4 regions of the Serratia sp. MMO-28 genome follow, and region 3 is predicted to be linked to each of the others. Evidence: predicted binding sites of a transcription regulator. Region 3 holds the regulator's gene; each other region holds the start of a gene.
What was found. The regulator Fur, encoded in region 3, represses iron uptake genes when iron is present. The targets are predictions, from matches to a motif close to ATAATAATGAGAACNACTATCAA.
Positions count from the first base shown of each region.

Region 1: WG891_RS03690 (Nramp family divalent metal transporter) is a predicted target of Fur. The motif match lies at 4,356-4,378, and genes of this name have one in related genera.
Region 2: feoA (ferrous iron transporter A) is a predicted target of Fur. The motif match lies at 1,662-1,684, and genes of this name have one in related genera.
Region 4: fepD (Fe(3+)-siderophore ABC transporter permease) is a predicted target of Fur. The motif match lies at 4,034-4,056, and genes of this name have one in related genera.

Region 1 covers NZ_JBBCVB010000003.1:123,532-131,490, forward strand. The annotation lists gene WG891_RS03675 (LysR family transcriptional regulator) at 1-176, shown strand, start outside; gene WG891_RS03680 (alpha-keto acid decarboxylase family protein) at 152-1,813, opposite strand; gene mgrA (L-glyceraldehyde 3-phosphate reductase) at 2,047-3,036, shown strand; gene WG891_RS03690 (Nramp family divalent metal transporter) at 3,080-4,315, opposite strand; gene WG891_RS03695 (NupC/NupG family nucleoside CNT transporter) at 4,695-5,882, shown strand; tRNA gene WG891_RS03700 (tRNA-Ala) at 5,995-6,070, opposite strand; tRNA gene WG891_RS03705 (tRNA-Ala) at 6,133-6,208, opposite strand; gene gltX (glutamate--tRNA ligase) at 6,429-7,844, opposite strand.
Region 2 covers NZ_JBBCVB010000020.1:97,835-105,793, forward strand. The annotation lists gene WG891_RS17945 (Tex family protein) at 1-1,542, shown strand, start outside; gene feoA (ferrous iron transporter A) at 1,793-2,014, shown strand; gene feoB (Fe(2+) transporter permease subunit FeoB) at 2,096-4,411, shown strand; gene WG891_RS17960 (FeoC-like transcriptional regulator) at 4,411-4,650, shown strand; gene bioH (pimeloyl-ACP methyl ester esterase BioH) at 4,663-5,433, opposite strand; gene gntX (DNA utilization protein GntX) at 5,478-6,161, shown strand; gene nfuA (Fe-S biogenesis protein NfuA) at 6,220-6,795, shown strand; gene malQ (4-alpha-glucanotransferase) at 6,831-7,959, opposite strand, start outside.
Region 3 covers NZ_JBBCVB010000007.1:73,642-81,600, reverse strand. The annotation lists partial or broken gene WG891_RS08100 (LuxR C-terminal-related transcriptional regulator) at 1-316, shown strand, start outside; gene WG891_RS08095 (hybrid sensor histidine kinase/response regulator) at 313-2,103, shown strand; gene ybfF (esterase) at 2,214-2,975, shown strand; gene ybfE (LexA regulated protein) at 3,289-3,576, shown strand; gene fldA (flavodoxin FldA) at 3,837-4,376, shown strand; gene fur (ferric iron uptake transcriptional regulator) at 4,701-5,147, shown strand; gene WG891_RS08070 (beta-N-acetylhexosaminidase) at 5,338-7,959, opposite strand, start outside.
Region 4 covers NZ_JBBCVB010000003.1:135,325-143,283, forward strand. The annotation lists gene WG891_RS03745 ((2,3-dihydroxybenzoyl)adenylate synthase) at 1-316, opposite strand, end outside; gene WG891_RS03750 (isochorismate synthase) at 324-1,529, opposite strand; gene fepB (Fe2+-enterobactin ABC transporter substrate-binding protein) at 1,723-2,685, shown strand; gene entS (enterobactin transporter EntS) at 2,672-3,928, opposite strand; gene fepD (Fe(3+)-siderophore ABC transporter permease) at 4,077-5,138, shown strand; gene fepG (iron-enterobactin ABC transporter permease) at 5,140-6,165, shown strand; gene WG891_RS03775 (ATP-binding cassette domain-containing protein) at 6,162-6,962, shown strand; gene WG891_RS03780 (enterobactin synthase subunit F) at 6,999-7,959, opposite strand, start outside.

The DNA of each region.
Region 1 (7,959 bases), on a different contig from region 3:
TGGTGAAGCAGTATGGGCAACAGCGCCTGACAGAGCTGAAAATACGCGGCTGGCCCAAGCTGATTTCGGTGGATGCGGTGTGGTCAAAACTCACCCCGCCGGGGCCGGCGGGGTTTTGGCTGTTGGAACGCCTGTTGGAAAATGCTGAAGATCAGGCTGCGGCATTGCGCGACTGAATGGCGCGGGAGATGGTATCCAGCAATTCAGGAATATCCATCTTCGGCAGCATCACTTCAATAAACACCAGTTGTTCACTACCATTAACTTCAGCCAGCGCCTGGGACAGTTGTTCAGGCTCACTCACGTGCAGGCATTTCACCTGATGCCCCAACGCCAACGCCTGCGGTAACCGCGTCCAGTCCCACTGGGCAATGTCGTTGTAGCGCTGTTCCGGGCCGTGGATTGCCCGCTCCACGGTATAGCCATTGTTATTGAGCAGGAAAACGACCGGCTTTTGGCCATCGCGCAGCATCGATCCCAGCTCCTGAATCGTCAGTTGGGCTGCACCATCACCAATCAGCAACAGCACCCGGCGATCCGGCTCGGCGGTTTGTACGCCGAACGCCGCTGGCAACGTAAAACCGATCGAGCCCCACAGGGATTGGACGATGAACCGGCAGCCTCGCGGCAGATTCAGCGACGCGGCGCCAAAGCATGAGGTTCCCTGATCGGCAATCAGGATATCCCCCGGTTGCAGGAAGTTCTGCATTTGCTGCCAAAAACCATGCTGATCCAAGCCACTGCCGTTCGGATCCGGCAATAAGGGGCGTTTGATGGCGGGCAACTGCCACTGCTTGGCTAACGACAGCGTTAATTGATGCAGGGCTTTGACCGCGTCACGCATCGGGATCTGGCTGAACACCTGCTGCCCTACCCGCGCTTCAAAGGGTTGGATATCGATACATTTCTCATTGGGCAAATTGTGGCTGAACCCTGCCGTGATGGTATCGGTAAAGCGCACGCCAACGTTAATCACCACGTCGGCCCCTTCAATCAACTGTTTTACCTGCGGATCGCTGGCTGCTGCGGTATAGGTGCCGGTAAAACAGGCATGGCTTTCATCCAACACGCTTTTGCCTAACAGCAGGGTTGAATGGGGAATATTTACCTCATTCATCCACTGTTCCAGCACGGTTTCTGCACCAAATCGTTCGGCAAGGAAATCCGCCAGCAGGGAAACGCGCTGCGCCGCCTGCAGTTTCTCCCGCGCAGCGGCGATAAATGCCTGTAACGACGCATCGGAAAGGTTCGGCTGGCGCAACATCAGCGGGGCCGGGCGCGAAGTCAGTGGGGCTTCAGCCACATCGCTCGGTAACAGCAGGTATACCGGGCGCCGTTCAAACAGCGCGGTAGTCAACAGACGATCGATTTCTGCTTCGGCGTTGCTGGCGGTCAGGTTGGCCTGCGCCACGGTTACCTCTTTCGCCATACGGGCAAAATGGCCGAAATCCCCATCCCCTAAGGAATGGTGCAGCAGATCGCCGGCGCGTTGCGCACGCAGCGCCGGAGAACCCACCACATGGATCACCGGCAGATACTCGGCGTAGCTGCCAGCAATACCGTTAATCGCACTCAGTTCCCCCACGCCAAAGGTGGTCAGCAACGCCGCTGCCGGTTTGCAACGGGCGTAACCATCGGCGGCATAGGCGGCATTCAACTCATTGGCGCAGCCCGCCCAGGTGATTTGTGGGTGATCGATAACATGATCGAGAAATTGCAGGTTGTAATCTCCCGGCACACCAAAGAAATGCCGAATGCCAATCTGTGCTAAACGATCGAGGAGGTAATCAGCCACGGTGTAGTTTTTGCTCATGATCATTACCTGCGTGAAGGTAGAAATGTTAATTTTAAGTATTGAAGATGTTGCACAAATTTCGAACTTTCGCCTAAAAAGGGCACTGGCAACCTTAATTTACATCTGCGTACTGAATCACCCTCGGAAGGATAAATGGCATATGGATGAATTTGCGTGATCGGGCGCGCTGACGGTTGCTATGGAAACGCATACATTGAAACTCGTTTTCACTTTTTCCGATGAGGGTTGGTATGGTCTATCAAGCAGACTCTGCGCGTTATCAGGATATGGAATATCGCCGCTGTGGCCGCAGCGGGCTGAAGCTCCCTGCAGTTTCACTGGGGATGTGGCACAACTTTGGTGATAGCACGCTGTATGATAATGCGCGCAACCTGGTGTGCCGCGCTTTCGATCTCGGCATTACCCATTTTGATCTGGCCAATAACTATGGGCCCCCGCCGGGGTCTGCCGAAGAGAATTTCGGCCGCATTCTGCATAACGATCTCAAGCCTTATCGCGATGAGCTGATTATCTCCTCCAAGGCCGGTTACACCATGTGGCAAGGCCCTTACGGTGATTGGGGATCGAAGAAATACCTGGTCGCCAGTTTGAATCAAAGCCTGAAGCGGATGGATCTCGATTACGTGGATATCTTCTACCACCACCGCCCCGATCCGGATACCCCGCTGGAAGAAACCATGGCGGCTCTCGATTTGCTGGTGCGTCAGGGTAAAGCGCTGTATATCGGGCTATCGAACTACCCGGCCGATCTGGCGCGGCAGGCATTTACACTTCTGCAACAGCTCGGCACGCCGTGCGTGATTCACCAGCCGAAATACTCCATGTTTGAACGCTGGGTAGAGCCGGAACTGTTGGATACGCTGGAAACCCATGGTGTGGGTTCTATCGCTTTTTCACCGCTGGCAGGAGGGATTCTGACCGATCGTTACCTGCACGGCATTCCGCAGGATTCGCGGGCGGCCAGCAGTAGCCGATTCCTGAAGCCCGAACAGCTCACCGAAGAGAAGTTGCAGAAAGTTCGCCGCCTGAATGCTCTGGCTGAACAACGTGGGCAGAAGCTGTCACAAATGGCGCTGGCCTGGGTATTGCGCAACGATCGTGTCACGTCCGTTTTAATTGGTGCCAGTAAAACCAGCCAGATTGAAGATGCGGTGGGTATGCTGGCTAATCGCGCATTTACCGCCGAGGACATTGCCGAGATCGACAATATTTTGATGTAATCGCTTACAAAAGCACCGGCTTGATGCCGGTGCTTTGCCGGATTTAAATCACGTTGCTAATCAACAGGTAACCGTTTAGCCCCACCACCACCAGCACAATCAGTTTACCAACATACTGAATGGTGCGGCTGTTAACTAAATCCCCCATCAGTTCGCGGTTACCGGTGAACGCCAGCAGCGGCACCAGCGCCAAGGCGATGCCAAAACTCAGCACCACCTGGCTCAGCACCAGAATACGTGTGGCATCCAGCCCCATCATCACAACGATAAACGACGGCAACATGGTGACCACTCGCCGCACCCAGAGCGGGATATAGAAATTCACGAATCCCTGCATCACCACCTGCCCCGCCAAGGTTCCCACTACGGTAGAAGAAAGGCCGGCAGCCACCAGGCTCAAACCAAAGATGGTTGCAGCGGCATTACCCAACAGCGGCTGCAACGTCAGATAGGCCTGATCGAGATCGGCAATGCCGCTGTGGCCGTTAAAGTGAAAAGCAGCGGCTGCGGTAGCCATCATCGCCAGATTGACAAAACCGGCAATGATCATCGCTAGCGCTACGTCGATTTTGGTCGAAGCATAGCGTTCGGCTCGCGTATGTTTACCTGCCGTTTGCGTCAGCGAAGAGTGCAGATAAATCACGTGCGGCATGATCGTGGCCCCCAGCACACCGGCGGCAAGGAATACCGCATCGCTGTTGGGCAAATCCGGTATTGCCATCCCTCTCAACAACCCACTCAACTGCGGCTGGGAAAAGACCATTTCGACAATATAGGCCGCCGCCACAAACAGCAGCAGGCCGCCGATCACCAGTTCCAACGGTTTCTGCCCACGTTTTTGCAGCATCAGGATCAGGAAGGTAGCAATACCGGTGAGAACGGTGCCCTCCAGCAACGACACACCCAGCAACATTTTAAAACCGATCGCCGCGCCGATAAATTCGGCCAGATCGGTGGCGATCGCGATAATCTCTGCCTGCACCCAGTAGGCCCATACGATGGGGCGCGGAAAACGATCGCGGATATGTTCGGCCAGGTTTTTGTCCGTGGCAATGCCCAGTTTGGCAGAAAGCAACTGAATCAGCATCGCCATGACGTTAGCCCAGACCACGACCCACAGCAGCTGGTAGCCGAAAGATGCGCCGGATTGGATATTGGTGGCAAAGTTACCGGGATCGATATAGCCGATGGCCGCAATAAACGCGGGGCCCATCAGAGAAAGTTTGGCCTTTCTGGATGAGCGACTGGAAGCACTGTCAACTACGCGGCTGTTCAGCATATCGTGAAGCCCTTACTCATGTTACGCTTACTTTCATCTTACACAAATGATAATGATTATCAAATGCATTTATAACCGGTAACACTTATCTCTGTGATAGCTGGCAACGAAGGATTTACCGAACAGATCGCCTGAAATCTTAGCGTTTCTTCCCCCCAGAACAGGGTGTAAAGAGCGAAGAGCGCTTAATAGCCAAATTAGCACAAAAATGCTACTTGCGCGCAAATTTATTAACATTGTGATCTCAGTTGTTTTACCGTAATGAATTGAGATTTTCCTGACAATGACTTTCTACATTTGCAATGGATATCTCGTTTTTAAATGCGGCGTTACATAAAATGACAACCGAAATTCAGCCTGCCTCAAATTTGGAGCAAACATGTCCCCTATTGCGCACTTTGCGTTAGCGTTGGTGGTGGTCGCGATCCTGGCACTGTTAGTGTGCCGCGATCGCAAAAGCATCCGCATTCGCTATGTTATCCAGTTATTGGTTATTGAAGTATTACTGGCCTATTTCTTCCTGCATTCGGAAGCGGGTTTAGGCTTTGTAAAAGGATTCGCGGCGCTGTTTGACAAGCTGCTCGGGTTTGCAGGTCAAGGGACTGATTTTGTGTTCGGCGGTATGGGTGACAAAGGTTTGGCCTTTTTCTTCCTGAAGGTATTGTGCCCCATCGTGTTTATCTCTGCGCTGATCGGTATTCTGCAATACATTAAGGTGCTGCCGTTTATTATCCGCATTATCGGTACCGTGCTGTCGAAAGTGAACGGCATGGGGAAACTGGAATCCTTCAACGCCGTCAGTTCGTTGATCCTCGGCCAGTCTGAAAACTTCATTGCCTATAAGGATATCCTCGGCAAGATGTCTGAAAAGCGCATGTACACCATGGCGGCTACCGCGATGTCGACGGTATCCATGTCCATCGTGGGTGCTTACATGACCATGCTGGATGCGAAATATGTCGTGGCCGCATTGGTATTGAACATGTTCAGCACCTTTATCGTGCTTTCCCTGGTCAATCCTTACGACACCAATAATGAAGAAGAACTGCACCTGGGCAACCTGCACGAAGGCCAGAGCTTCTTTGAAATGTTGGGGGAATACATTCTGGCAGGCTTCAAGGTTGCCATTATTGTGGCAGCCATGCTGATTGGCTTTATCGCCCTGATTGCCGCACTTAACGGCCTGTTCAGCGCCATCTTTGGCCTGAGCTTCCAGGACATCCTCGGTTACTTCTTCTATCCATTCGCCTGGATTATGGGGATCCCGCAGCACGAAGCGTTGCAAGTGGGCAGTATCATGGCCACCAAGCTGGTTTCCAACGAATTCGTCGCCATGATGGAACTGCAGAAAATGTCTGCGGAGCTGTCACCACGTAGCCTGGGCATTCTGTCCGTGTTCCTGGTGTCTTTCGCCAACTTCTCTTCTATCGGCATCGTTGCCGGGGCGATCAAAGGGCTGAACGAACAACAGGGTAACGTAGTGTCACGCTTTGGGCTGAAGCTGGTTTACGGCTCTACCCTGGTGAGCATTCTGTCTGCTTCCATTGCCGGGTTGGTATTGGGCTGATCGTTTAACACTCAGAAAAAGCCACTTCGGTGGCTTTTTTATTATCTATAATTTGAGCCGAAGCAAACACTGGAAAGCAAAAAGCCGACCCAAAGGCCGGCTTTTTAAATGGTGGTGGAGCTAGACGGGATCGAACCGTCGACCTCTTGCATGCCATGCAAGCGCTCTCCCAGCTGAGCTATAGCCCCACAAGTGTGGTACGCATTAACCGGCGTTACGGTGTTTAACACCCACCTTTACTGAGAAAGGTTGGTGGAGCTAGACGGGATCGAACCGTCGACCTCTTGCATGCCATGCAAGCGCTCTCCCAGCTGAGCTATAGCCCCAATCCACAATCATAAAACCCTGTGAACGGGGCGCATAATATGAAACCCCTGAAAAACTGTCAACGGCTAAATTGAATTCCTCGATCAAGCGCTGAAAAAGCCGCCAAATCAGCGCGTTTAGCGCTAAAAAATCATCATTATGGGCAAAAATAAACCGGATAAAAAAAACCCTGCAAATCGCTTTACAGGGCTTATCAGCTTCAGATGCTAACGGGAATCATCAGGCCTGGGCTTCGCGCTCGGCGATATAGGCCAGCGCCTGATCGATACGCTTCAGAGAACGCGCCTGGCCGATAGCATGCACGGTAACGTCCATGCCCGGTGATTGACCAACACCGGTGACCGCAACGCGCAGCGGCATCCCCACTTTACCCATGCCGACACCCAGTTCGTCCGCCGTGCCCTGAATGGCATCATGCACATTTTCCGGCGTCCAATCGGTAATCGCGGCCAGTTTGGCACGCACCGCCTCCAGCGGTTGGCGCGCAACCGGGCGCAGGTGTTTCTTCGCGGCATCAGCATCAAACTCGCTGAAGTCCTGATAGAAGTAGTGGCATGACTCCGCCATTTCCTTCAGCGTTTTGCAACGCTCGCCCAGCAGCTTAACGATATCTTTCAGTTCCGGACCGTTACGGGTTTCAATCCCCTGCTGTTCGATATGCCATGCCAGATACACGGCCACTTCTTCCGCTGGCATATGGTTAATGTAGTGATGATTCAGCCACTGCAATTTTTCAGTGTTGAAAGCACTGGCGGATTTATTGATTGCTTCCAGCGTGAACAGCGCCTTCATCTCGTCAATCGAGAAGATTTCTTGATCGCCATGGGACCACCCCAAGCGCACCAGATAGTTCAGCAACGCCTGCGGCAGGTAGCCATCATCACGATACTGCATCACCCCGACTGCGCCGTGGCGTTTGGACAACTTTTTACCGTCATCGCCCAGAATCATCGAGACGTGAGCATACTCAGGCACCGGAGCCCCCAGCGCTTTCAGGATGTTGATCTGGCGCGGCGTGTTGTTGATATGGTCTTCGCCGCGGATCACATGGGTAATTTCCATATCCCAGTCATCAACCACCACGCAGAAGTTATAGGTTGGCGCGCCGTCGGTGCGACGAATGATCAGATCGTCCAGTTCCTGGTTGCTGAACTCGATCGGGCCACGGATTTTATCATCAAAAATAACCGAGCCTTCCTGCGGGTTACGGAAACGCACCACGTGGGGCTCATCAGCGGCATGGCTGCACTGGCTGTCACGGCAATGGCCGTCATAGCGCGGCTTTTCGCCGTTTTCCATTTGGGTTTCACGTAACGCTTCCAGACGCTCTTTGGAGCAATAGCATTTATACGCCGTGCCCTGTTCCAGCATTTCGTCGATGACTGCGTTGTAACGATCGAAACGCTTGGTCTGGAAATAGGGGCCTTCATCCCAATCCAGGTTCAACCAGTTCATGCCATCCATAATTGCGTCGATCGCATCCTGGGTTGAGCGTTCGAGATCGGTATCTTCAATACGCAACACAAACTCACCACCGGCATGGCGGGTGAACAACCAGGAGTAAAGCGCAGTTCGGGCACCTCCGACGTGGAGATAGCCGGTCGGGCTCGGTGCGAAACGGGTTTTGATTTTCATTGGGTTCACAGCCTTATTACGCAACGCGTGTCGGCGGGGTGCCGACCATTGCTCGGAATTTAAAAAGTGGCCGACATTCTACCACTCCATATCAATTCCTCAACGCTGACACGAC
Region 2 (7,959 bases), on a different contig from region 3:
AAAGCGCCGGCAGATGCCTGGCGCAAAGCGGTAGTTAACTGGACCTGGCGCATCAAGGTGCTGATGCACCTGGAAACCGAGCTGATGGGCACCCTGCGTGAACGTGCGGAAGATGAAGCGATCAACGTTTTCGCCCGCAATATGCACGATCTGCTGATGGCCGCCCCGGCTGGCATGCGCGCCACCATGGGCCTGGACCCAGGCCTGCGTACCGGCGTTAAAGTGGCGGTGGTGGATGCCACCGGCAAACTGGTGGCGACCGATACCGTCTATCCGCACACCGGTCAGGCCGCCAAAGCCGCTGCGCTGGTTGCCGCACTGTGTATCAAGCACAAGGTCGAGCTGGTGGCGATCGGCAACGGTACCGCTTCCCGCGAAACCGAGCGTTTCTTTGCCGAGCTGCAGCAACAGTTCCCGGAAGTCAAAGCGCAGAAAGTGATCGTCAGCGAAGCCGGGGCTTCGGTCTATTCCGCTTCCGAACTGGCAGCACAGGAATTCCCGAACCTCGACGTTTCCCTGCGCGGTGCGGTGTCCATTGCTCGCCGTTTGCAGGATCCGCTGGCTGAGCTGGTGAAAATTGACCCGAAATCCATCGGCGTTGGCCAGTACCAGCACGACGTCAGCCAAAGCCAATTGGCGAAAAAGCTGGATTCGGTGGTGGAAGACTGCGTAAACGCCGTCGGGGTGGATCTGAATACCGCCTCCGTGCCTCTGCTGACCCGCGTGGCCGGCCTGACGCGCATGATGGCGCAGAACATCGTCACCTGGCGTGATGAAAACGGCCGTTTCAGCAACCGCGAGCAACTGCTGAAAGTCAGCCGCCTGGGGCCAAAAGCCTTTGAACAATGTGCGGGCTTCTTGCGTATCAACCACGGTGATAACCCGCTGGATGCCTCAACCGTGCACCCGGAAACCTATCCGGTGGTAGAACGCATTCTGGCCGCGACCCAGCAGGCGCTGCAGGATCTGATGGGCAACCCCAACGCTATCCGTAATCTGAAAGCCAGCGATTTCACCGACGATAAATTCGGTGTGCCAACCGTTACCGACATTCTGAAAGAGCTGGAAAAACCGGGCCGCGATCCGCGCCCAGAATTCAAAACCGCCACCTTTGCAGAAGGCGTGGAAACGCTGAACGATCTGCAAGTGGGCATGATTCTGGAAGGTTCAGTGACTAACGTCACCAACTTTGGCGCGTTTGTGGATATCGGCGTGCATCAGGATGGCCTGGTGCACATCTCCTCGCTGGCCGACAAGTTCGTTGAAGATCCGCATACCGTGGTGAAAGCGGGTGATATCGTCAAAGTGAAGGTGATGGAAGTCGATCTGCAGCGCAAGCGCATTGCACTCAGCATGCGCCTGGATGAGCAACCGGGCGAGGGTTCACCACGCCGTGGTGGCGGTGGCAACAACAGCGCACCAGCGCGCGACAACGCCGCCCGCCCGCCGGCCAATAAAGCCGCGAAACCGCGCAGCAGCACCCCGGCAGGCAACAGTGCCATGGGCGATGCACTGGCCGCCGCGTTCGGTAAAAAGCGTTAAGCCTCAAGACGGGCGGAGTTCGCTCCGCCCTCTGCCACACAATATTTCCACTCACTTTTTGATGCATCGCAAGAAAGTAGTACAATTACCGCTCAATATCCCTTCTTTTTGTATTGCTTACGATAATCGTTCTCACTATTATTGTGCTGCATGTCTATTGCGGCCCCATTTACCCCACCTCGGGTAGTCTGGGCAACACTGTTTTGAACATGACGTTCCAGCGAACGCTTTGAATACCCAAGAAGGTAACATGCATCTTCTTCCTAAACAGACGTATAAAATCGCCGGTTTCTCCAGTGAAATCAGCCCCGCGTACCGGCAGAAGCTGCTGTCGCTCGGGATGCTGCCCGGCTCATTGTTTGAAGTTATCCGCGTTGCACCGCTCGGCGATCCGATAGAAATCAGAACCCGCCGCGTCAGCCTGGTGCTGCGGAAAAAAGATTTGGACCTGATCCTGCTCGACGGCCAGTAATCACACGCCGCCCCCCGCCTCAGGCTTTTGCCGTGCCTCTGTGCATGGCCGGTACTTAATTTACTGATATCACGTTGGATTATGAAGAAAATTACCATTGGCTTGATAGGTAATCCGAATTCAGGGAAAACCACGCTGTTCAACCAGCTCACTGGTGCACGTCAGCGGGTGGGTAACTGGGCTGGGGTCACGGTCGAACGTAAAGAAGGCCAGTTTACTACCCCGCAATCGCAGGTCACTCTGGTCGATTTGCCCGGCACTTATTCGCTCACGACCATCTCCGAACAAACCTCCCTCGACGAGCAGATCGCCTGCCATTACATCCTGAGCGGCGATGCTGATTTACTGATCAACGTGGTGGATGCGTCAAACCTGGAGCGTAACCTCTACCTGACGCTGCAACTGCTGGAGCTCGGCATTCCCTGCATTGTGGCGCTGAACATGCTGGATATCGCCAGAAGTCAGCATATCGAGATTGATATCGCCGCACTGTCTGAGCGCCTGGGTTGCCCGGTGGTGCCGCTGATCTCCACCAAAGCCGACGGCATTGGCGTGTTGAAGCAGATGATCGACAATCACCGTTTCAATCAGCTCAAAGCGCTGGTGGCATACCCGCCACTGCTGCTAGACCAGGTCAACGCCTTGACCGAAGCCATGCCGCAGAATCTGCCCACCGAACAGCGCCGCTGGCTGGCGCTGCAGATGCTGGAAGGGGATATCTATAGCCACCAGCTAGCTGGTGAAGCTATCGCTCTGCTGCCGCAGGCCAGGCAAGCGCTGCAACAGCAGCAGCAGGAAGATCCGGCGCTGGTCATAGCCGATGCCCGTTATCAGTCGATCGCCGCCATTTGCGATGCGGTCAGCAACGCGCAGCAGGCATTGCCAAACCGCCTGACTGAGATGCTGGATAAGGTGATCCTCAACCGCTGGCTCGGCGTGCCTATTTTTCTGCTGGTGATGTACCTGATGTTCCTGCTGGCGATTAACATTGGCGGGGCGCTGCAACCGATCTTCGATCTCGGTTCGGCGGCGATCTTTATCCAAGGGATCCAGTGGCTTGGTTACACCCTGCATTTCCCTGAGTGGCTGACCATTTTCCTGGCGCAGGGCGTCGGCGGCGGGATCAATACCGTGCTGCCACTGGTGCCGCAGATCGGCATGATGTACCTGTTCCTGTCCTTCCTGGAAGATTCCGGCTACATGGCACGCGCCGCGTTCGTTATGGATCGCCTGATGCAGGCGCTCGGCTTGCCGGGGAAATCTTTCGTGCCGCTGATCGTCGGCTTCGGCTGTAACGTGCCGTCGATCATGGGTGCCCGCACGCTGGATGCCCAGCGCGAACGCCTGATCACCATCATGATGGCTCCCTTTATGTCCTGCGGCGCACGTTTGGCGATCTTTGCCGTGTTTGCCGCCGCCTTCTTCGGCCAGGACGGCGCTGGCGTGGTGTTCTCGCTGTATATGCTGGGCATTGTGGTCGCGATCCTGACTGGCCTGGTGCTGAAATACACCATTATGCGCGGTGAAGCCTCACCATTTGTTATGGAACTGCCGGTTTATCACGTCCCACACCTGAAAAGCCTGCTGCTGCAAACCTGGCAACGGCTGAAAGGCTTTGTGCTGCGCGCCGGGAAAGTGATTGTGATTGCCAGTATCCTGATCGGTGGCCTGAACAGTTTCTCTTTCAGCGGCAAGCCGGTAGACAGCATTAATGATTCAGCGCTGGCCTCGGTTTCTAAAGTGCTCACGCCATTGCTGCAACCGATGGGCGTTCACAGCGATAACTGGCAGGCGACCGTCGGTTTGGTCACCGGGGCGATGGCCAAAGAAGTGGTGGTGGGTACGCTCAACACGCTTTATACCGCCGAACACCTCACCAATCAGCCGTTCGACGCCGCCAGCTTTAACTTACTAGATGAATTGACCACAGCCGTAGATGAAACCTGGCAAGGCCTGAAGGACACTTTCAGCCTCAGCGTACTTTTTAACCCTATCGAGGCCAGCAAAGGCGATGGCGAAATGGGCGCTGGCTCCATGGGGGTCATGAGCAGCAAATTCGGCACCTCGATTTCGGCCTACAGCTATCTGATCTTCGTGCTGCTGTATATCCCCTGTGTTTCGGTGATGGGCGCTATCGCTCGCGAATCAAGCCGTGGATGGATGACCTTCTCCATCCTGTGGGGGCTGAACGTCGCTTATTCATTGGCCACCCTGTTCTACCAGACGGTGACCTTTGCCCAGCATCCGCAATACAGCCTGGTGGCGATCCTGTCAGTGTTGGCCTTTAATGCCTTGCTGCTCTTGGCATTGCGTAAAGCCCGCAGCCGCGTCACCATCCGCCTGCGCAGCGCCACGCCCGCCGCCTGCTGCCAAAACCCGCAAGGGGATTGCCACTGATGGCCAGCCTGCTGCAACTCCGTGATGCGCTGGCCCTACGGGGCAGCGCCCAGGCGCAACAGTTGAGCTACCAACTGGCGACGCCGTTGCCACTGGTTGAGGCTATGCTGGAGCGTTTAACCGCGATGGGGAAAGTAGAGCGTATTGAACAAGATAACAGCGAATGCCTGAGCGGCAGTTGCAAGAACTGCCCAGAAGGCGTCGGGTGCAGCACGGTGGTTTATCGTTTGAAAAACTGAACACCGCCGCACTTAACGGCTGGCAGTAAACTGATGAATAATATCGGTGAACTCCTCTGGATGAGAAACGAAAGGCGCATGGGCCGCTTTGGGGATCACCACCGAGGACGACTGCGGCCAGCACTCATCCAACAGCGTTGCCACCTTACGCGGTACCAAACCGTCCAGATAACCATAAATACGCAGCACCGGCATCGTAGGCTTGGCCAACAGCTGGCGTTGATCCACAGTGCGCAGCATATCAAGCCCGCCGTTGAGCACCGCGACACTCGGCATCGGTTGATTCAGCACTACGGTTTTTAGCAAGCGCGCATCCTGGCGGGCGCTTTCACTCCCCAGAGTTTGCAGCGCCAGAAAACGCTCTACGGTGCGTTTGAAGTCTTGGCTGAGTTGCTGCTGGAAACCGCTCAGCACGTCGGGCCGGATCCCCGGCCAATCCTCCTGTGCGGCAAAACAGGGGGAGGAGGCCACGGTGATTAATCCGGCTACCCGCTCAGGCTGCATCAGTGCAACCTGCCCGGTCACTAGCCCACCCAATGACCAACCCAGCCAGTAAGCGCGCGCAGGGGCCGCCGCCAGCAGAATGTCCGCCATCTGCGGCAGCGAGAGTTCGCCATACCCCTGGCTGCGGCCATAGCCAGGCAAGTCGACCAGGTGCACGCGAAAATGCGGCGTCAGTCGATCCAACGTGCAACTCCATACTTCCGCATTCAATCCCCACCCGTGCAGCAGCACAAGATCGCGATCGCCTTCACCTAGGGTTTGCCAATACAGCGCTGTCATCAGTTATTGTCCTTCTGAAACTCGTTCCGTCACGGAGGACGACTATGCTATCAATCTATGGCCGCTGTTGGCTATGTCGGCAACCATTAAGGCTGCTGCAGCAGGGGATCTGCAGTTATTGCCTGCGTGAGTTGCCCGCCAAACCACTGAGCTGCCCGCGCTGTGGTTTGCCCAGCGGCGATCGGCACCGGCCTTGCGGCCGCTGCTTGCAGCAGCCACCGCCCTGGCAGGCATTGGTTTTTGTCAGCGACTACTGCCTGCCACTCAGTACCCTGATCAAACGCTTCAAATTTCAGCGTACGCCGGAATTGGCCCCGACGCTGGCCCGGCTGATCCTGCTGCATTGGCTACAGGCTCACCGAGAGCAACATCTGAACAGACCGGAAATCATTTTAGCGATACCCTTGCAGGATAAACGCTGCTGGCGGCGGGGTTATAATCAGAGCGATCTGCTCGCTCGGCCCTTGGCGCGCTGGCTGGGGTGCGAATATCGGCCCGCCGCGCTGCGCCGGATCAGGGAGACCTCACCGCAGCAAGGGTTAATCGCTCGTACGCGGCGGCGTAATTTACGCGGCGCATTCCGTTGCGATGAAAACCTGGCAGGAAAGCATGTGGCACTGCTGGATGACGTGGTGACCACCGGCAGCACAGTGGCAGAAGTCGCTAAATTATTGCAGAAACAGGGCGTCGCATCATTGCAGATCTGGTGCGTCTGCCGCACATTGTAGTACCACCGCAATGGGCGTATTATATCCTACTATAGCAGTCAACTATTGAGTCAATGCCATGATCCGTATAACAGATGCAGCACAGGAACATTTTGCCAAACTGTTGGCAAACCAAGAAGAAGGTACCCAGATTCGCGTATTCGTGATTAATCCGGGTACGCCAACGGCGGAATGCGGCGTTTCCTATTGCCCGCCAGATGCGGTAGAAGCAACAGATACCGAACTGAAGTTCGAAAAACTGTCTGCTTACGTTGATGAGCTGAGCACGCCGTATCTGGAAGACGCCGAAATCGACTTTGTCACCGATCAGCTCGGTTCCCAGCTCACACTGAAAGCGCCAAACGCCAAAATGCGCAAAGTCGACGACAATGCTCCGTTGATGGAGCGCGTGGAATACGTGCTGCAATCGCAGATCAACCCGCAGTTGGCAGGCCACGGTGGCCGCGTCTCGCTGATGGAGATCACCGATGACGGGCTGGCTATCCTGCAGTTCGGCGGCGGCTGCAACGGTTGCTCAATGGTTGACGTGACGCTGAAGGAAGGGATCGAGAAAGAGCTGCTGCAGAAGTTCCCGGAGCTGAAAGGGGTACGCGATCTCACCGAGCATCAGCGTGGCGAGCACTCTTACTACTAATATGCTTAGGGCGCCAGTACGGCGCCCTCATTTCATTACCCTACCGACACCTTTTTGCGCCGCTTATCCAAGTCCTTCAGTAAACGGTTCACCTGCCGATCGGCAAACATCTCTTCCAAGGTATGGCTCAGCTTGCGCCGCCAGTTTGGGTACTCGCTGCTGGTGCCCGGGATATTGACCGGATCGGCCATATCCAGCCAATCTTCCGGCTGCAGGCCCAGTAACGCACTGGCACTGTCCGCTACGTAACGCTGTAAACCGCGGTTCAACAACGGGCTCATCGCCAGCAACGCGGCCTTTTTGCCCACCTTCTGCGGCACACAGCCGTAACGGTGCAGCCCATCCAGCAGCCCCTGCTTGGCACGTTCACGATCGGCAAACAGCGTTTTGAGCACCGCGGCATCCGGGTATAGCCCCAGCGTTTCACCCAGCGTTAAATCACCGCTTTGCCAGTAACCGCGCAGCGTGGGAAGATCGTGCGTGGTAATGGTGGCCATCGCCTGCACCGGATACGACTGTGGCGCACGGAACTGGTTCTCGCTGTCGTGCTCGAAATACAGCACCTTGTAAGAGTAGACCCCGCTGTCACGCAGCTTGCCGACGATCTCCACCGGCACAGTGCCAAGATCTTCACCAATCACCATGCAGCGATGGCGCTGGCTTTCCAACGCCAGCAGCGCCAGCAGATCGTCAACCGGGTACTTAACGTAAGCGCCATGATCGGCAGTCTCCCCATACGGGATCCACCACAACCGCAGCAGCGCCATGACGTGATCGATACGCAAAGCGCCGCAACTGGTCATATTGGCACGCAGCAAATCGATAAACGGCTGATAGCCGCGCGCGACCATCACATGGGGATCCATCGGCGGCAGGCCCCAGTTTTGCCCCAGCGGACCAAGGATATCCGGTGGAGCCCCGACAGAGGCCCCCAGGCAATACAGCTCACGCTCACACCAGGTTTCAGCACCGCCTTCTGCCACGCCCACCGCCAGATCGCGGTAGAGGCCAATCGGCATCTGCTGCTCCTGGCTCAGGCCGAAACATTCGGCAAACTGGCTGGCGGCCAGCCACTGCAGCCACAGATAGAAGCTCACTTCATCCGTATGCTGTTGGCAAAACGCCTCTACGGCGGCGCTATTACCCTGCCGATACTCTTCCGGC
Region 3 (7,959 bases):
TAAGCACGACTCACCACAGATCTTCAACCAAGCCGTTACGGCGTTGCAAAACGGGCAATTCTGGTTCCCAGATACCTCAGAACCATCGTCATTATCCTCATCAACCGTTAATTATCAGGAGTTTGGGCTGACCCAACGGCAGGCAGAAGTACTGACAATGATGCTCCGGGGATTTTCAAACAAAAGGATCGCCATGACCTTGGCCGTGTCTGAACAGACGATCAAAGAACACATTACCGGTATTCTCAGCAAGCTTGGCGTCAGCAACAGGGTCGAGGCTATCACGTTACTTCAGGGACGACGCTTCACAGTATGATAAATATCCTCAGTGATAAAGCTCCTCAGGGCATCAAGCCGCACTCGCAGCTCCGTTTATTAAACAATGTCCTAGCGCGATTGGTTTTTAGTATCAATGCTGTGCCTTTTGTCGGTATGGTGTTTGCCATTTGGCTCTATAAACTGCAACTCCCTTTAACCCCCATCATCTGTTGGATTGTTCTCTACCTTATTGCCGCCGTACTCGTCAGGATTTGGCATTACCGCTATCGCCAAAAACTGGGGACAACGGCTGACACCGCCATGCTGGCTCAGTGGTTACCTTGGGTGAATCGGGTAGCTTTGCTGCACGGTATCGGTCTGTCTTCGCTGATGATCGTGACAGCCATGAGCCAATCCTTTGATTTCACTCTGCTGCTCAATATCAGCATTGCTGCTATCATCGCCGCCAACGCGACACACCTTACCCCGCTACTGGGCGCATTCCAGCGCTTCTTCATCAGTTGCTGGGGAATATTGCTGGTACTGATCCCTTGGCGTTCGGGTGACGTTTGGCCAATCATCTTCTTGCTTAATCTGCTGTATGCCTTTGCCATTTACCGTCATGCCTTGACCTCACATGCCTTCTTCCTTCAGCAGGTGAAGCTGGAAGAGGACAGTATCTTATTGGCTGAGAAATTCCGCGTGGCAAAGGAAGAAGCGGAACAAGCATTACATGATAAAAACCTGTTCCTCACCACGGCTAGCCACGATCTTCGCCAACCGATTCACGCGATGGGATTTTTGATTGCAGCGATCGTACACAAGAATCGCGATCCCCTGCTGAATCCGCAACTCCATGATCTGCAGGAAAGTGTGCGTTCATTACACTTAATGTTCAACTCACTGTTAGACCTGACAATCATAGAAAATAATGCTGTCAATGTTCCGGCAACAGAAGTGGAATTAGTGCCATTAATCAACTCTATCGTCACTCTGTTTCGTGAAGAGGCGAATAACCGAGGCTTAACGCTACGTGCGCGATTTCCCCAGCAACGCTGCGTTGCTTTAGGCGATCTCTCGCTGCTCAAGCAGTCATTAATCAATCTGACGCACAACGCACTGCGCTATACGCAACAAGGTGGGGTGCTGATCTCTGTTCGCCCGCGTGGTAAAGAGTGGTTGATCGAGGTCTGGGACACCGGGATCGGCGTTGCGGACGCTGAAAAAAGCCAGATTTTCTCCCCCTTCTATCGCCCCGAGCTTGCCTGGCGTATAGACAGTGCCGGGCATGGACTGGGCCTGGCGGTGGTAGCAAGATGCGCGAAACTGATGAAAGTACAGTGCGGAATGAGCTCGATAGAGGGAAAAGGCTCACGTTTTTGGATGCGCGTGCCGGCCAGCGACACCGTGACGGCCCGGGCTCCATTAGCCGTTCAGCAGAAATCGTTATCCGCGCCACACAGAATGCTTACCGGAACCTGTCTGGTCGTCGACGATGATCCGCTGGTCACCGCCGCCTGGGCCAGCTTGATGCAGGCTTGGGGGGTAACGGTACGCTGCGTTGCTTCTGCCAACGAAGCTTTTACCCTGCTTGAAAGTGGTTTTTCTCCACAGGCGATTTTGTGCGATCAGCGCCTGCGCTCGGGTGAGAGTGGGTTCGATATTTTGCAGGAGTTACTCCACCGCTTCCCACAGGCCTGTGGCGCCATGGTCAGCGGCGAGTTTAATTCGGAGATATTGCAACAAGCGGAAAAAGAAGGCTACCTGGTGTTATCCAAGCCCTTGGAACCCTCGCAGCTGCATGCATTGCTTTCACAGTGGCTTTCCCCTGAACAAAATCGATGATTAGCCTCAACAACGTGCGGCTTGCAAGATCACCATGACATTCATCAGGCGGGCCGAGCTCTGCCTAATCATGATATTCTAGCGGGATGTCTTTAAGTCACGAACTCACCATGAAACTACATTATCAACTTTTAGCTTCTAACGCTCCCACGCTACCGGTGGTGTTGATCCACGGCATGTTCGGCAATCTGGATAACCTTGGCGTACTGGCTCGCGATCTGAATCAACAGCATCGGGTCATCAAAGTCGATCTGCGCAATCATGGCCTTTCGCCGCGTGCTGAAGAGATGACTTACCCGGCAATGGCGCAAGATCTGCTGACGCTGCTGGACGACCTGCAGGTGGATAAGGCCATCGTTATCGGCCACTCCATGGGGGGCAAGGCCGCTATGGCGCTGACCGCGATAGCGCCGGAGCGCATTGCACAGCTGATCGTCATCGATATCGCCCCGGTAGCGTATGACGTGCGCCGCCACGACAAGATTTTTACCGCTCTGCAGGCGGTCACCGCTGCCGGTATTACCCAGCGGCAAGCGGCAGCACAGCTCATGCGCGAATATCTGGACGAAGAAGGCGTAATCCAGTTCCTGTTGAAGTCTTTCAATGCCGGAACTTGGCGCTTCAACCTGCCAGTCCTGATCGCACAATACGAAAGCATTATCGGCTGGCAAGAGGTGCCTGCCTGGCCACATCCAACGCTTTTTATCCGCGGTGGGCTTTCGCCTTATGTGCAGGATCAATACCGCGAAAGCATTGCCCGTCAATTCCCTCAGGCCCGGGCTTACGTCGTTGCGGGCACCGGCCATTGGGTGCATGCGGAAAAACCGGACGCCGTGTTGCGGGCTATCCATCGCTTCCTGGATGATGTCTGAGTCAAAATGGTGAAAAAACGTGCTAAAGAGAATGAGTTAGCACGTTTCTGGCTAAGTTAGGCATTGTCGTTGCTCCATCTGCTGGGGTAATATGGCGCGCTATTTCCGACGCCTTTCAGGCTGCAACCTCGTGGGCTGCATATGGCCTGAAATCCTGTGGGATATAATTTTGCCACCCTGTCCAACGAGCAAATCTGTGCTTGGCTGGGGGTAAATTTGGGTTAGGGTTTATTAGCCCGAATGGTGTTAACTGAAGCGTCTTGAAGCGCAAACGCGCTTTTGGATACAAACTCCCTTGCAGTAGTCCGCAACAATGGCAAAAGAACAAACGGATCGCACGACGCTGGATCTGTTCGCAGATGAACGCCGTCCAGGGCGCCCGAAAACCAACCCGCTTTCCCGTGATGAGCAGCTTAGAATCAATAAGCGCAATCAGCTACGGCGTGACAAAGTGCGTGGATTGCGGCGCGTGGAGCTGAAAATCAACGCAGACGCCGTGGATGCTCTGAACAGGCTGGCGGACCAGCGCAACATCAGCCGCAGCGAATTGATTGAACAAATGCTGCTGGCAAAACTGGCGGAAGAACAACCAGAACAATGATCTTGGCAGCCGCACGCGCGGCGCGGCGTTAAGGATGACGCCAGATCAACACCGCTTGCAGTCATTCCCCAGGCATCGCATAAATGCGATAAAACCCCAGAGCAGATTTCTGGCATGATAGACATTTACTGGCAAGAGAGAGTCCCCAGGTTGAACTCTTGCCTTGATCTTACGTAATACGATCCCCAAAGAGTTCGTTGTTGCAGGTAAGCAACCGGCAGACTCCAGGTATCTCATTGAATTAAAAGGTTATCTGTACTATGGCTCATGTAGGCATTTTCTTTGGCAGCGATACTGGCAATACCGAAAACATTGCCAAGATGATCCAGAAAAATCTTCAGCAAAAGTTTGGCAAAGAGGTCGCTGAGATCCGCGACATCGCCAAAAGCAGCAAAGAAGATCTGGAAGCTTTCGACATCCTGCTGCTCGGCATCCCAACCTGGTACTACGGTGAAGCACAGTGTGACTGGGATGATTTTTTCCCAACGCTGGAAGACATCGACTTCAACGGTAAGTTAGTCGCCCTGTTTGGTTGTGGTGACCAAGAAGACTATGCAGAATATTTCTGCGATGCGATGGGTACCATCCGTGACATCATTGAACCACGTGGTGCCGCGATCGTCGGCCACTGGCCAACAAAAGGCTACCACTTCGAAGCCTCTAAAGGCTTGGCAGATGACGATCACTTCGTCGGCCTGGCGATTGACGAAGATCGTCAGCCAGAACTGACCAATGACCGCGTAGATGCCTGGGTCAAACAAATCAGTGAAGAACTGAGCCTGGCCGATATCGTCGGCTAAGCCCTCCAGATATTGCACAAAGCCCTGCAAAGCGCATAGTATTGGCTGCAGGGCTGCCATCGGCATCACGTATTAGAGCAATAGAAGCTACAAGTCTGTAACTTCCCGCACCATCACGGTAGACTGAAGTATCGGTTTATCCCATCCATCAAGACGTTGCATGTACTCTATGCAACAGTGCAGATATACCTTTGTTAACAACCGACGGTTTCTATTTAGGGCAAGCGGTTCTATAATGAGACGCAATTAACTCTTTTTGTGCCGACCGATGCCATAGGCGAAAACGCCTCAACTTGATTAGCATAGTAACAGGACTGAATCCGCATGACTGACAACAATAACGCATTGAAGAAGGCCGGCTTAAAAGTCACGCTTCCGCGACTCAAAATCCTGGAAGTCTTGCAAGATCCGGCATGCCATCACGTCAGTGCGGAAGATCTGTACAAAAAACTGATAGATATGGGTGAAGAAATCGGCTTGGCAACGGTTTACCGCGTGCTGAACCAATTTGATGATGCGGGCATTGTGACGCGTCACAATTTTGAAGGCGGGAAATCCGTGTTCGAACTCACCCAACAGCATCACCATGATCACCTGATTTGCCTGGATTGCGGCAAAGTGATCGAATTCAGCGATGAATCTATCGAAGCGCGTCAACGTGATATCGCCAAGCAGCACGGCATCAAACTCACCAATCACAGTCTGTATCTGTATGGCCATTGTGAAGTGGGTGACTGCCGCGAGAACGATACGCTGCACGACAAAAGATAGCTCTACTGACCAGAATTGAGGAACCGCCCGCGAAACGGCGGTTTTTTTATGCCCGTAATTTACAGGCAAAAAAATCCCCGGACCTGCCGGGGAAAACAACGGCTAAACATAACTCTCTTGCAACACTTCTTTCAGACACAGGACACATTTGCAGCCCATCCGCCGACACGCAGATGGGCTATTTTTTAGCTTAGGCTTTTACTGGCTCAGCACGGCTGAAGCGCTTACCGTCTGGGCTGATAGCACGAACTTGAACATCATCCGCTACGGCCGGGCGTGCGCGATCGTCGTAACGCTGCCACTGTTTGCCACCGTCGGTAGAATATTCAATCCCCAGGCCTGGCAGGGCGATGTTGGCCTCCAGCTTACCATCGACAATGCGTGCCCCTGGGACTGGCAGACGGTAGCTCACGCCGCCTTTATCCAGCTTGGCCAGTTCGCGTTGCCCGATCAGGTTGGCAAAACGCAGCCAATCTTTCTCCAAGGTTTTGGTATCAACCTGATGGGTTTCGCCGCCTTTATACTCGCGACCCGCTTTATAATCCTGCTCCCAACTCGCACGGTGCCAGGCACGTTCTGCGACAGACAGCGCGCGTGGGAAGATCATGTACTCCATTTGCGGATCGGTACGCACAACCTCACTCCACAGCTGGGCGGAGAGACCATAGGCACCCGGCCACGGTTTGTCGCTCTTGGCGCTGAAGTGGTTGCCATCTCGGTCAACCGAAGTTTCAGCATTTTGCGGCAGGTTGTTTGGCGCAAAGCTGAAGATCTTCTGCTCATCGCTGAAACGCGTGCCCCAGTAGTAACCATGCTCGTCTGGGGTCACTTCATACGGGAAGTCCATATAGACATAGTCCGGGTTAGAGATCACCACGTCATAGCCTTTGTTCGCCCAGTCGTTAGCCGAGTCGAAACCGCCCCAGTACAGGGTATCCCAGAAGTTCACCGCAACATTCTTGGTGGCGAAGGCTTTTGAATCTTTGGCATCTTTCAGGCCATCCTGCCACGCCTGCATTCTGTCAATGCCGTGCGCTTTCACCAGTTGGCTGACCTCCAGGCCGAAGTAGCTTGGCAAGTGTTCCATATCTTCCACTTTGCCTTCTTTAACGATCGCCTGACAAACCTGAGACTTGGCCCATGGTTTGTCTTCTTTGCTCAGATCAAGAATGCCCTTGCCCGCTTCCGGCTTCTTCACGTCGGTATAACCGGCACCTAAGCGGATGTTTTTCGCTTCATCCCCACCAAAATGCCAGGTTTGCAGCGGCTGACCGGCTTCTTTGTGCATCTGGGCAACTTCGCCAATCACCTTATCTACAAAGTTCTTGGATGAGTCCAGGCACGGGTTCAGGTAGCTCTGGCGGTTAAAATACTGCACCGAGGTGGTATTAGAGGTATCGGTCGGATCCACCAGACGGAACTCATTCGCCTCTTTCTCTTTGCCTTCAGCCAGCAGTTTCTTGTAGCGCGCTTCCATGGAAACAATCGCTGCACGGGCGTGCGCAGGCATGTCGATCTCAGGGATCACTTCAATCTGGCGTGCCTGAGCATATTTAACGATGTCGATATAATCCTGACGGGAGAAGAACCCACCGTGCGGTTCTGGGCCTGAGCCGTATTGCGGTAGCAGACAGGTGGTTTCGCTCAGATCGTGGCAGCGCTGCCCCCCCACCGCGGTCAGTTCCGGCAAGCCTGGGATCTCAATACGCCAGCCTTCATCGTCCGTCAGGTGGAAGTGGAATTTGTTCAGCTTATAGGCCGCCATCTGATCCAGCAGGCGCAGCACCGCATCTTTATGGTGGAAGTTACGCGCAACGTCCAGGAAGATGCCGCGGTACTGGAAGCGTGGTGCGTCTTTAGCATCCAACGTCGCGATCTTCTTGCTGCCATCAGACGGGATCAGCGACAGGATAGATTGCAGGCCATAGAACACCCCAGCCTGATCGAAACCGGTAACCACCGCCCCTTTCTCACCAATCTTCAGTTGGTAAGCGCCAGAAACGGCCAGATCGCCTTTAAATGCAGCCGGCTGAATGTCGGTTCTGATCGGATAACCACCAGCATGGTTTGCCACACCCAGCAGTTCAAAACGCTGGGTTGCCGCATCTGCCGCCGGTTTGGTCAAAGCGCTCAGGTCCAGCGCCACGCCTTTGCTCAGATCAACATCCTGTTTATGAACGTTAACCTCCATCGGCGTAGGGATGATCTGGCCGCGCAATGCCGCCGCTGGCAGCACTTTCAGATCCTGGTTCTTGGTGAAGCGGCTTTCAGGCACCATCAGAATATTATGGTCATCCTTGGTGCGTTTCCACTGGTCACCGGTAAATGGCGCAACAAACTGGTGTACATCTTCGGTATCGGTATTCGCCAGGATCTTAGGCTTGGCATCGCCCGAAGTGGCATACCAGCGCGGTAAGAAGTCACTGTGGAACAGTTGCCAGTATTCAGCAATAATCGGAATTTCAACGGCCTGATTAGCCGGGAAGCTGGTAAATTTGTCGGTAGGTTCCAGCTTGTACAGATCGCCGGTGATATGGGTAATTTTGAACTGCTCATTATCCACTTTCAGCGTCTGGCGTGGGCTGTGGAAATAAATCGCCCAGTCTTTATCCTTGATTTCCTGCCCTGCGTTAGTCAGGGTAATCAATACCTTATTACAAGATGCCCAATCGGCACCCAGCTTGGCGCAATCGACGCCATTATCCGCAGCACGGTTGTCCTGCATCTTCAGATTCACTTTCAACTGGCTGAGTTGATCAACCACCTGCTGGTTAGCCATAGCTGAACCCACACTGCCAAATAGCCCGACGGT
Region 4 (7,959 bases), on a different contig from region 3:
TGAACAATGCATTCACCGGCACCACGCCGATCTTCAGCAGGGCAAAGAACACCACATAGAATTCCACCACGTTACCAAGCTGCACCAGCGCGGTATCACCCGCCTGCACTCCCCGGCGCAACAGCGCGGCGGCCAGGCGATCGGAAAGCTGCTCCAGTTCGCGGTAACTCAGGCTGCGTTGTGCGTCAATCAAGGCGACGGCGTCATTGTCTGCCTGCCGGGTTAAGATCGCGGTCAGCGGCTTATCGATCCAGTAGCCACGTTCACGGTAGCGGCGCGCGAAATCCTCGGGCCAGGGGGTAAAAGCAATACTCATAGGGTGTTTATCCTTGAAGGCCAAAAGCGCGCAGCATGGTGCTGAGCTTGGTGCCAGTTTCATGCCACTCGGCCTGCGGTGATGAATCCGGCACAATGCCCGCACCGGCAAACAGACGTACCTGATTAGCCTTGACGGTGCCGCAACGGATGGTAACCACCCATTCGCCGTTCCCTTCGGCATCGCACCAGCCAACGATGCCGCCAAACAGCCCACGTTCAAAAGGCTCCAACTGTGCGATCAGTTCGCGCGCAGCCAGCATCGGCGTGCCGCAGAGTGCAGGCGTCGGGTGCAGCAAACAGGCCAGCGACAGCACGTTTTCTGCCCGATCCGCCACTTCGCCGTCGATCGGCGTCGAAAGGTGCCACAGCGTGGGGGTACTCAGCAGTTCAGGAACCGCAGGGATATGCAGATGGCGGCAGCGGCCATGCAAAACCTGGCGCATACCGGCGGTGACAATCTGGTGTTCATGGCGATCTTTGCTCGACACCAACAGCCGTTCACCGGCTTGACGATCCTGCTGAGGATCGGCTTCACGCCGCGCCGATCCTGCCAGCGGATTTGAATGGAACTGGCTGCCACACTTACGCAGCAGCAGCTCAGGGCTGGCTCCGACCAATGCCCCTTCGTTGAGCGGCACATGGAAATGGAAGCCCTGTGGATTCTGGGCAATGATGCGCATCATCAGCGCGTGCGGATCTATCTGCGTGCTGGTTTCAATGTCCAACAGGCGGGAAAGCACTACCTTCTCTAATTGTTCACCGCCGGTCACCTGCACCGCATCGGCGACCATTTGCATAAACTGCGTCTGCTTCGGCAATTCACTCTGACGGACGATCGTCGGCAACGCGGCCAGCGTTGGCTTCACGCTGGCCATAAAGGCTTCGCGTTCAAACCATTGGGTTTGCTGCGGGATAAATAACGCGGAGGGCTGACGGGTATCGAAAGGAATGGCACCGCACAGCACCGGGTTGGTTACTCCTGCCTGCCGGGCTTGGGCAAACGCCTGCTGTACCCTCTGCTGGAAGGCACCTTGCAGGTTGTCACCATCGGCGGCCGGTTGCGTGATCTTGGCGAAGCATCCTTGCGTGCTCAAGCTACGATAAGGAGAAGTAAAAAAGAAACCTGTGGTTGGGGAAACGGTAGCTGACTGTGGCGCACGGTCCCTGCTTTGCAGCTCCTCTTGTTCGGTACCCTTAACGGCTAACACCATTGGCACTTCCTCTATCTGGAAACAACAACCAATATAATAATGATTATCATTTGTATTACTTTGCGGTAAAATACCTTTCCGAATTTGCCATGTCAATAAATGTAAAAGCCCTTTCCATCAAAATCGGCGTATACACTTTTTGATTTCATTCATTAAAATGATAACCATTAACATTTAACCCGAGATTCCGACAATGATACCTACCTTGCGATTCGGTCTGGCGCTGTTCGGCTTGTTGGCGCTGGGCATAGCTCAGGCATCCACCACAGCAGAATGGCCACGCAGCCTTACCACCCCACACGGCGTGGTGACCCTCAGCCACCCACCGCTGCGGATTGTTTCCACCAGCGTCACCGTCACCGGCACCCTGTTGGCCATTGATGCCCCGGTGATCGCCAGCGGAGCCACCAGCCCAAACAACCGGCTGTCGGATCGGCAGGGCTTCTTCCATCAGTGGGGTGAGATCGCCGCCCAGCGCGGTGTGAAGCGGTTATACATTGGTGAGGCCAATGCCGAAGCGATAGCCGCTGAAGCCCCAGACCTGATTGTGATGTCTGCTACCGGTGCCGATTCCGCACTACGGTTGTACGATCAGTTATCGGCCATCGCCCCGGTACTGGTGGTGAATTACGACGACAAGAGCTGGCAGGAACTGGCGCAGATACTCGGCCAGGCAACCGGGCATGAGGCCCAGGCTGAGAAAGTGGTGGCTGAGTTTGCCGCACGGGAACAGGCGCTAAAACAGCGGATGACGTTGCCCCCGCAGCCCACATCGGCGTTGGTGTTACGCAGCGATGGCAAAAACGCCAACCTGTGGACCGCCGATTCTTCGCAGGGGCAACTGCTGCAACAGTTAGGTTTTACCCTGGCGACGCTGCCGCCGAAGCTCAACGCCAGCACCAGTCAGGGAGTGCGCAAAGACATTGTTCAGCTAGGGGGAGAAAATCTGGCACAGGGCCTGAATGGCCAGACCCTGCTGCTGTTTGCCAATGACGAAACCGACGCGCAGCGGCTGATGAGCAACCGCTTTCTGGCGCATCTGCCCGCGGTAGAAAACCAGCGGGTTTATGCGCTGGGCAACGACACATTCCGCCTGGATTACTACAGCGCCAGCAACCTGCTGGCACGTCTTGAGCAATTATTTATTTCTCAGTAGCTTCAGTGGCGGGTTGCAGCCCGCCACTGCCCACCTGGCGCAAACCGCGCATGGCAAATGCCAACACCACCGCCAGCAGCACAGCGCCAAAGCCAAAGCTGGTTGAGGTCATTTCCGGCAGCATAAACACTCCCATGGTGCCCAACAGCAGTGCCCCAAGCGCATCACCGACCACGTTCTGGGCGGTCCACAGCCCGTTGATACGGCCAAGAAACGCATCCGGCGTCAGGTTCTGAATCAGCCCGTATTGCAGCAGAGAGTTCAACGCACTGAGATAGCCAAAGGCCACCAGGCACAGCAATGCCATACCATACCAGGGCATCAGGCCAAACAGCCCGATGGCGGCAAATGCGGCGATCGCCGTCAACAGCATCACCCAACCCGGCCGGGCAACCTGCGCCACTCGCCCGCTGGTGAAAGCACCGATCGCCGCCCCCAGCGGTACGGCGGCATACATCAGGCCCAAATGCCCGGTGCTGACATGCCACATGCCAGATATCGCCGGGTACAACACCCGCACCGCACTGGCCATGGTCAGCAGCGCGCCGACCAGCGCCACCATACCGATCACTTTATTTTGCAGCAAAAAGGTGAAGCCGCCGATCAGGGCACGCAGCGGATGCTCACGCGGCTGCGGTGGCGGCTGCAACTGCGGTAAACGCAATAAAGGGATCAACGTCAGCACCGTGCCTAACGCCGCCAGGCCGTAGTTCCAGGCGACACCGGCGCTGGCGATCACCGCACCGCCCATCGCCGGTGAGAGGATCGAGCCAAAACGCACGGTCAGCATACTGATGGCTCCGGCCTGCACGATATTCTCGCGCCCCACCAGCGCCGGTGTAGCGGCCAGTAAGGCGGTCACGCCCACCGCACCAAAGAAACCGTCCCACACCGCCAGCAGATAGATCGCGCTCAGAGAGGGTGCAGGCAACGCCGCATTCACACACAGCCCGACAAAACCGATGCCGCAGGTGGAACGAGCAAACAGGATCAGGCGGCGGCGCTCATAGCGATCGGCCAGCACGCCTCCCATCAGCAAGCCGGCAAACATCCCGCTGCCTGCCAAGGTCACCGCCAGCCCGACCAACAAGGTGGAACCGGTTAACGCCTGGATCTGTACCGGAATAGCAATCGCCATCAGGCCGAGCGCCAGAATCGAAATAAAACGGGCGCAAAATACCGCACGAAAGGCCGCATTGGTTTTCAGCAGGCCAAAATCGAGCAAAATAGAGGGCTTATTCATCTTGTTATCACCACAACCTCATTCCGTTATGCAGCTTAAAACTCATCAGGAACAGCGCTAGTGCTGCTCGGGCTGCTATGCTACCATAGATAAATACAATCAATAATGATAATAAGTATCATTTATATTCAATTGATAATGGGCTGTCATGTTCCGGCTTACTCACAATTGCTCCCCCCCGTTACCGGCCCAGTCACTGGGCTTATCCCGTTCATGCTGGCCGCGCCTGCTTGGGCTGCTGTGTGCCGTTGCCTCTCTGCTGTTAATGGTGATGCTCAGCCTGTCGTTAGGGGCGAAATCACTCCCCGCAGCCACCGTGCTTGAGGCGCTGAATGGGCAATGCGCCACTGCCGACTGCATCATCGTGACCGAAGCCCGCCTGCCCCGCACGCTGATCGGCGTGTTGGCCGGTATGGCCCTCGGGCTGGCCGGTGCGCTGATGCAAACCCTCACCCGTAACCCGCTGGCCGATCCCGGCATTCTTGGGGTTAACTCCGGTGCCGGTTTCGCGGTGGTATTAGGGATCACCTTCTTCGGCGCAACCGACGTTAGCCACTATCTGTGGTTCGCCTTTGCCGGCGCCCTGTTTGCCTCATTATTGGTGGCGCTGGTCGGTGCGCTGGGCGGCAGCCGCCTCAGCCCGGTTCGCCTGACGCTGGCCGGGGTGGCGCTGGCGGCAGTGCTGGAAGGCTTGTCTTCCGGCATCGCCCTGCTCAACCCACAGGTGTTCGACCAACTGCGTTTCTGGCAGGCCGGTTCCCTCGACATTCAAAACATGGCGGTGGTGCGCACCGTTGCCCTGCCGATCCTGTTGGGGACAGGCATTACCCTGTGGCTGACCAAAGCGCTGAACAGCCTGAGCATGGGCAACGAACTGGCAGCCGCGCTGGGCACCGGCATTGTGCGCACCCAGTTGATCGGCCTGCTGGCAATTACCTTGCTGTGCGGCGCAGCAACCGCTGCAGTAGGCCCGATCGCCTTTGTCGGGCTGATGATGCCGCACATTGCCCGGCGGCTATCGGGGCCGGAGCTGGGCTGGATGCTGCCCTGGACTCTGGTGTTAACGCCGATTCTGCTGCTAGCAGCCGATCTGCTTGGCCGCTTTCTGGTGCCGGGCGAATTGCAGGTTTCTATCGTGCTGTCGCTGATTGGCGCGCCGGTGCTGATTATGCTGGTACGCCAGCGCCGTATGTTCCGGCGGGGAGGATAGGATGAGCGTGCTGGTTTCTCGCTTGGCGATCGCCAAAAAACCACGGCGGCTGGCGCGCCCGCTGGTCACCGCCCTGCTCTTGCTGTTCGCCTGCCTGGCATTGGCGGTTTACGCCCTCGCTTCCGGCACGCTGCCGCTCAGCGCTATGCAGGTGCTGGACGCTCTGCGCGGCGAAGGCCCGGCGAATCTGGCGGTGATCGTTACCCAGTGGCGCTTGCCGCGGGTTGCGATGGCGCTGTTGCTGGGGGCGGCGTTGGGCATCAGCGGAGCCATCTTTCAGTCGTTGCTGCGCAACCCGCTCGGTAGCCCAGACGTGATCGGTTTCAATACCGGCGCTTACAGCGGTGTACTGGTGGTTATCGTGCTGTTTAACGGCGGTATTCTCGGGATCACCTCTGGCGCGCTGGCCGGTGGCTTGATCACCGCCGGGGTGATCTACCTGCTGGCCTGGCGCAACGGCGTAGAGGCTTTCCGCCTGATTATTGTCGGTATTGCGGTGCGCGCCCTGCTGGTTGCCCTTAATACCTGGATGATCGTCAGCGCCTCGCTGGAATCGGCGATGACCGCCGGTTTGTGGAGCGCGGGCTCACTCAACGGTATCTCCTGGGCGAAAAGCCTGCCTGCCGTGTTGGTGATCGTGCTGGCGGTGATGCTGTTGGCCGCGCTGGTACGGCGCATGCGGCTGTTGGAAATGGGTGATGATACCGCCCGTGCGCTGGGGGTGGCGGTCGAGCGTTCGCGCCTGCTGCTGTTCTTGGCCGGCGTGCTGCTCACCGCAGCGGCAACCGCCGTGGCTGGCCCGATCTCGTTCATTGCCCTGGTAGCGCCGCAGATCGCCCGCCGCCTGTGCGCCAACCAAAGCCTGTTGCTGCTGACGGCCTTAACCGGCGCGTTGCTGCTGTTGGCCGCCGATGTCGCCGCCCAACGCCTGTTTATGCCCTACCAGTTACCGGTCGGGGTTCTGACCGTCAGCCTAGGGGGCATTTATCTGATCTGGTTATTAATCCGCGAGTCGCGAAAAAAATGAATGCTGAAAACCTGTTAGCTGCGCCACTGCGCGCCGAAAGCCTGACGCTGAGTTACGACAAAAAAATCGTTGCGCGCGATCTGTCAGTGTCCATTCCGCACGGTGAACTGACGGTGATTATCGGCCCTAACGCCTGCGGTAAATCCACGCTGTTAAAAACGCTCAGCCGCCTGATGCAGCCACAAGCCGGTTCGGTATGGCTCAACGGCCAGCAGATCCGTGATTACGCCACCAAAGAGGTCGCCCGCCAGCTTGGGTTGTTGCCGCAAAGCTCGATCGCCCCCGGTGATATTACGGTGTTCGATCTGGTCGCCCGTGGCCGCTACCCGCATCAGCGGTTATTCAGCCGCTGGCGGGAAGAAGATCAGCAGGCGGTTGAGCAGGCGATGTGCTCTACCGGGGTGGCGCAGTTGGCCGATCAGCCGGTGGATACCTTGTCCGGCGGGCAGCGCCAGCGGGTGTGGATCGCCATGGTTTTGGCACAGCAAACTCCGCTGTTGCTGCTGGATGAACCCACCACCTGGCTGGATATCACCCATCAGATTGAGCTGCTGGAACTGCTGCGCCAGTTGAATCGAGTGAATGGCTATACCCTGGTGGTGGTACTGCACGATCTCAACCACGCCTGCCGCTATGCCAGCCATCTGATCGCCATGCGCGACGGTAAAGTGGTGGCCGAGGGCGCACCGAAAGATATCGTCACCCCCGAGTTGATCGAAAAAGTGTATGGGCTGAAGTGCATGATCATTGACGATCCGGTTTCGCATACGCCGTTAGTCGTGCCGTTGGGGAAATAGTTCGTCGGCCCCGTTCACCCGGGCCGACGTTCCGCACTATAGCGCTCTCAACAGGCGGTTCAGCAACGGCCCCAGCACCTTGAACGACGCCGGTGAGACAATATCCACATGCGCGCAATCCAGCTCATGCACCTGCAACGCTTCAACATATTCCGCCCAGGTCTGCTGCACGTTCATACCCGCCTGCAGCGTGCGTTTCGCCACAAACAGCGTTGCTCGCCCTTGGAAACGGGCGGTATGGGTATGCGACAGCAGCCGCACCGAATCGGCATAGTTGGCTTCGATATGATCAAACATCGTCCCCTGTGTAGCCCCCAACGCCTCTTCCGACACCGCCATGAACTGCTCGCGTTCACGCTGCACCTCTTTCAGCACGTTGTCGTCCAGCATCACGTCCCAGTTCTGGGTTTCCGGCGGATAGGTATCCAGCAGCCCCAGAAACGCCACCTGTTCACCACGTGCCTGCAAACGGGCGGCAATCCCCTGCGCCAAGGTGCCCCCTAGCGAATAGCCGATAAAGTGATACGGGCCGTGCGGCTGCACTTGCAACACCGTCGCCAGATGCACATCGCATACCTGATCCATATCCTCACCCAGCGCCAGCGGGCCATCCGGCCGTGGGGACTGGATCCCCACCAGCGACCAGTGCTGATCGATATAACGCGGCAACACGCTGAACTGCCAGGAGAAACCAGAAGCCGGATGCAGGCAGAACAGCGTCGGCCCATCGGTGATGCGCAGCGGCAGCACGCTGTCGAAACCGCAGCGTTCGGCCTCTTCCTGCGTGCGATCTTCCGCCAGCAATGCCGCCAGTTGCTCCACGCTTGAAGCGACCATCACCTGCCCCACCGCGACCGCTTTCCCCAAATCGCGCCGCAATTCGGCGGCCAAACGCATCGCCAGCAGCGAATGCCCGCCCAACGCGAAGAAATCATCGTCGGCAAACACCTGTTCCCGCTGTAACAGGCGAGCAAATACTGCCGCGATGGCGCTTTCC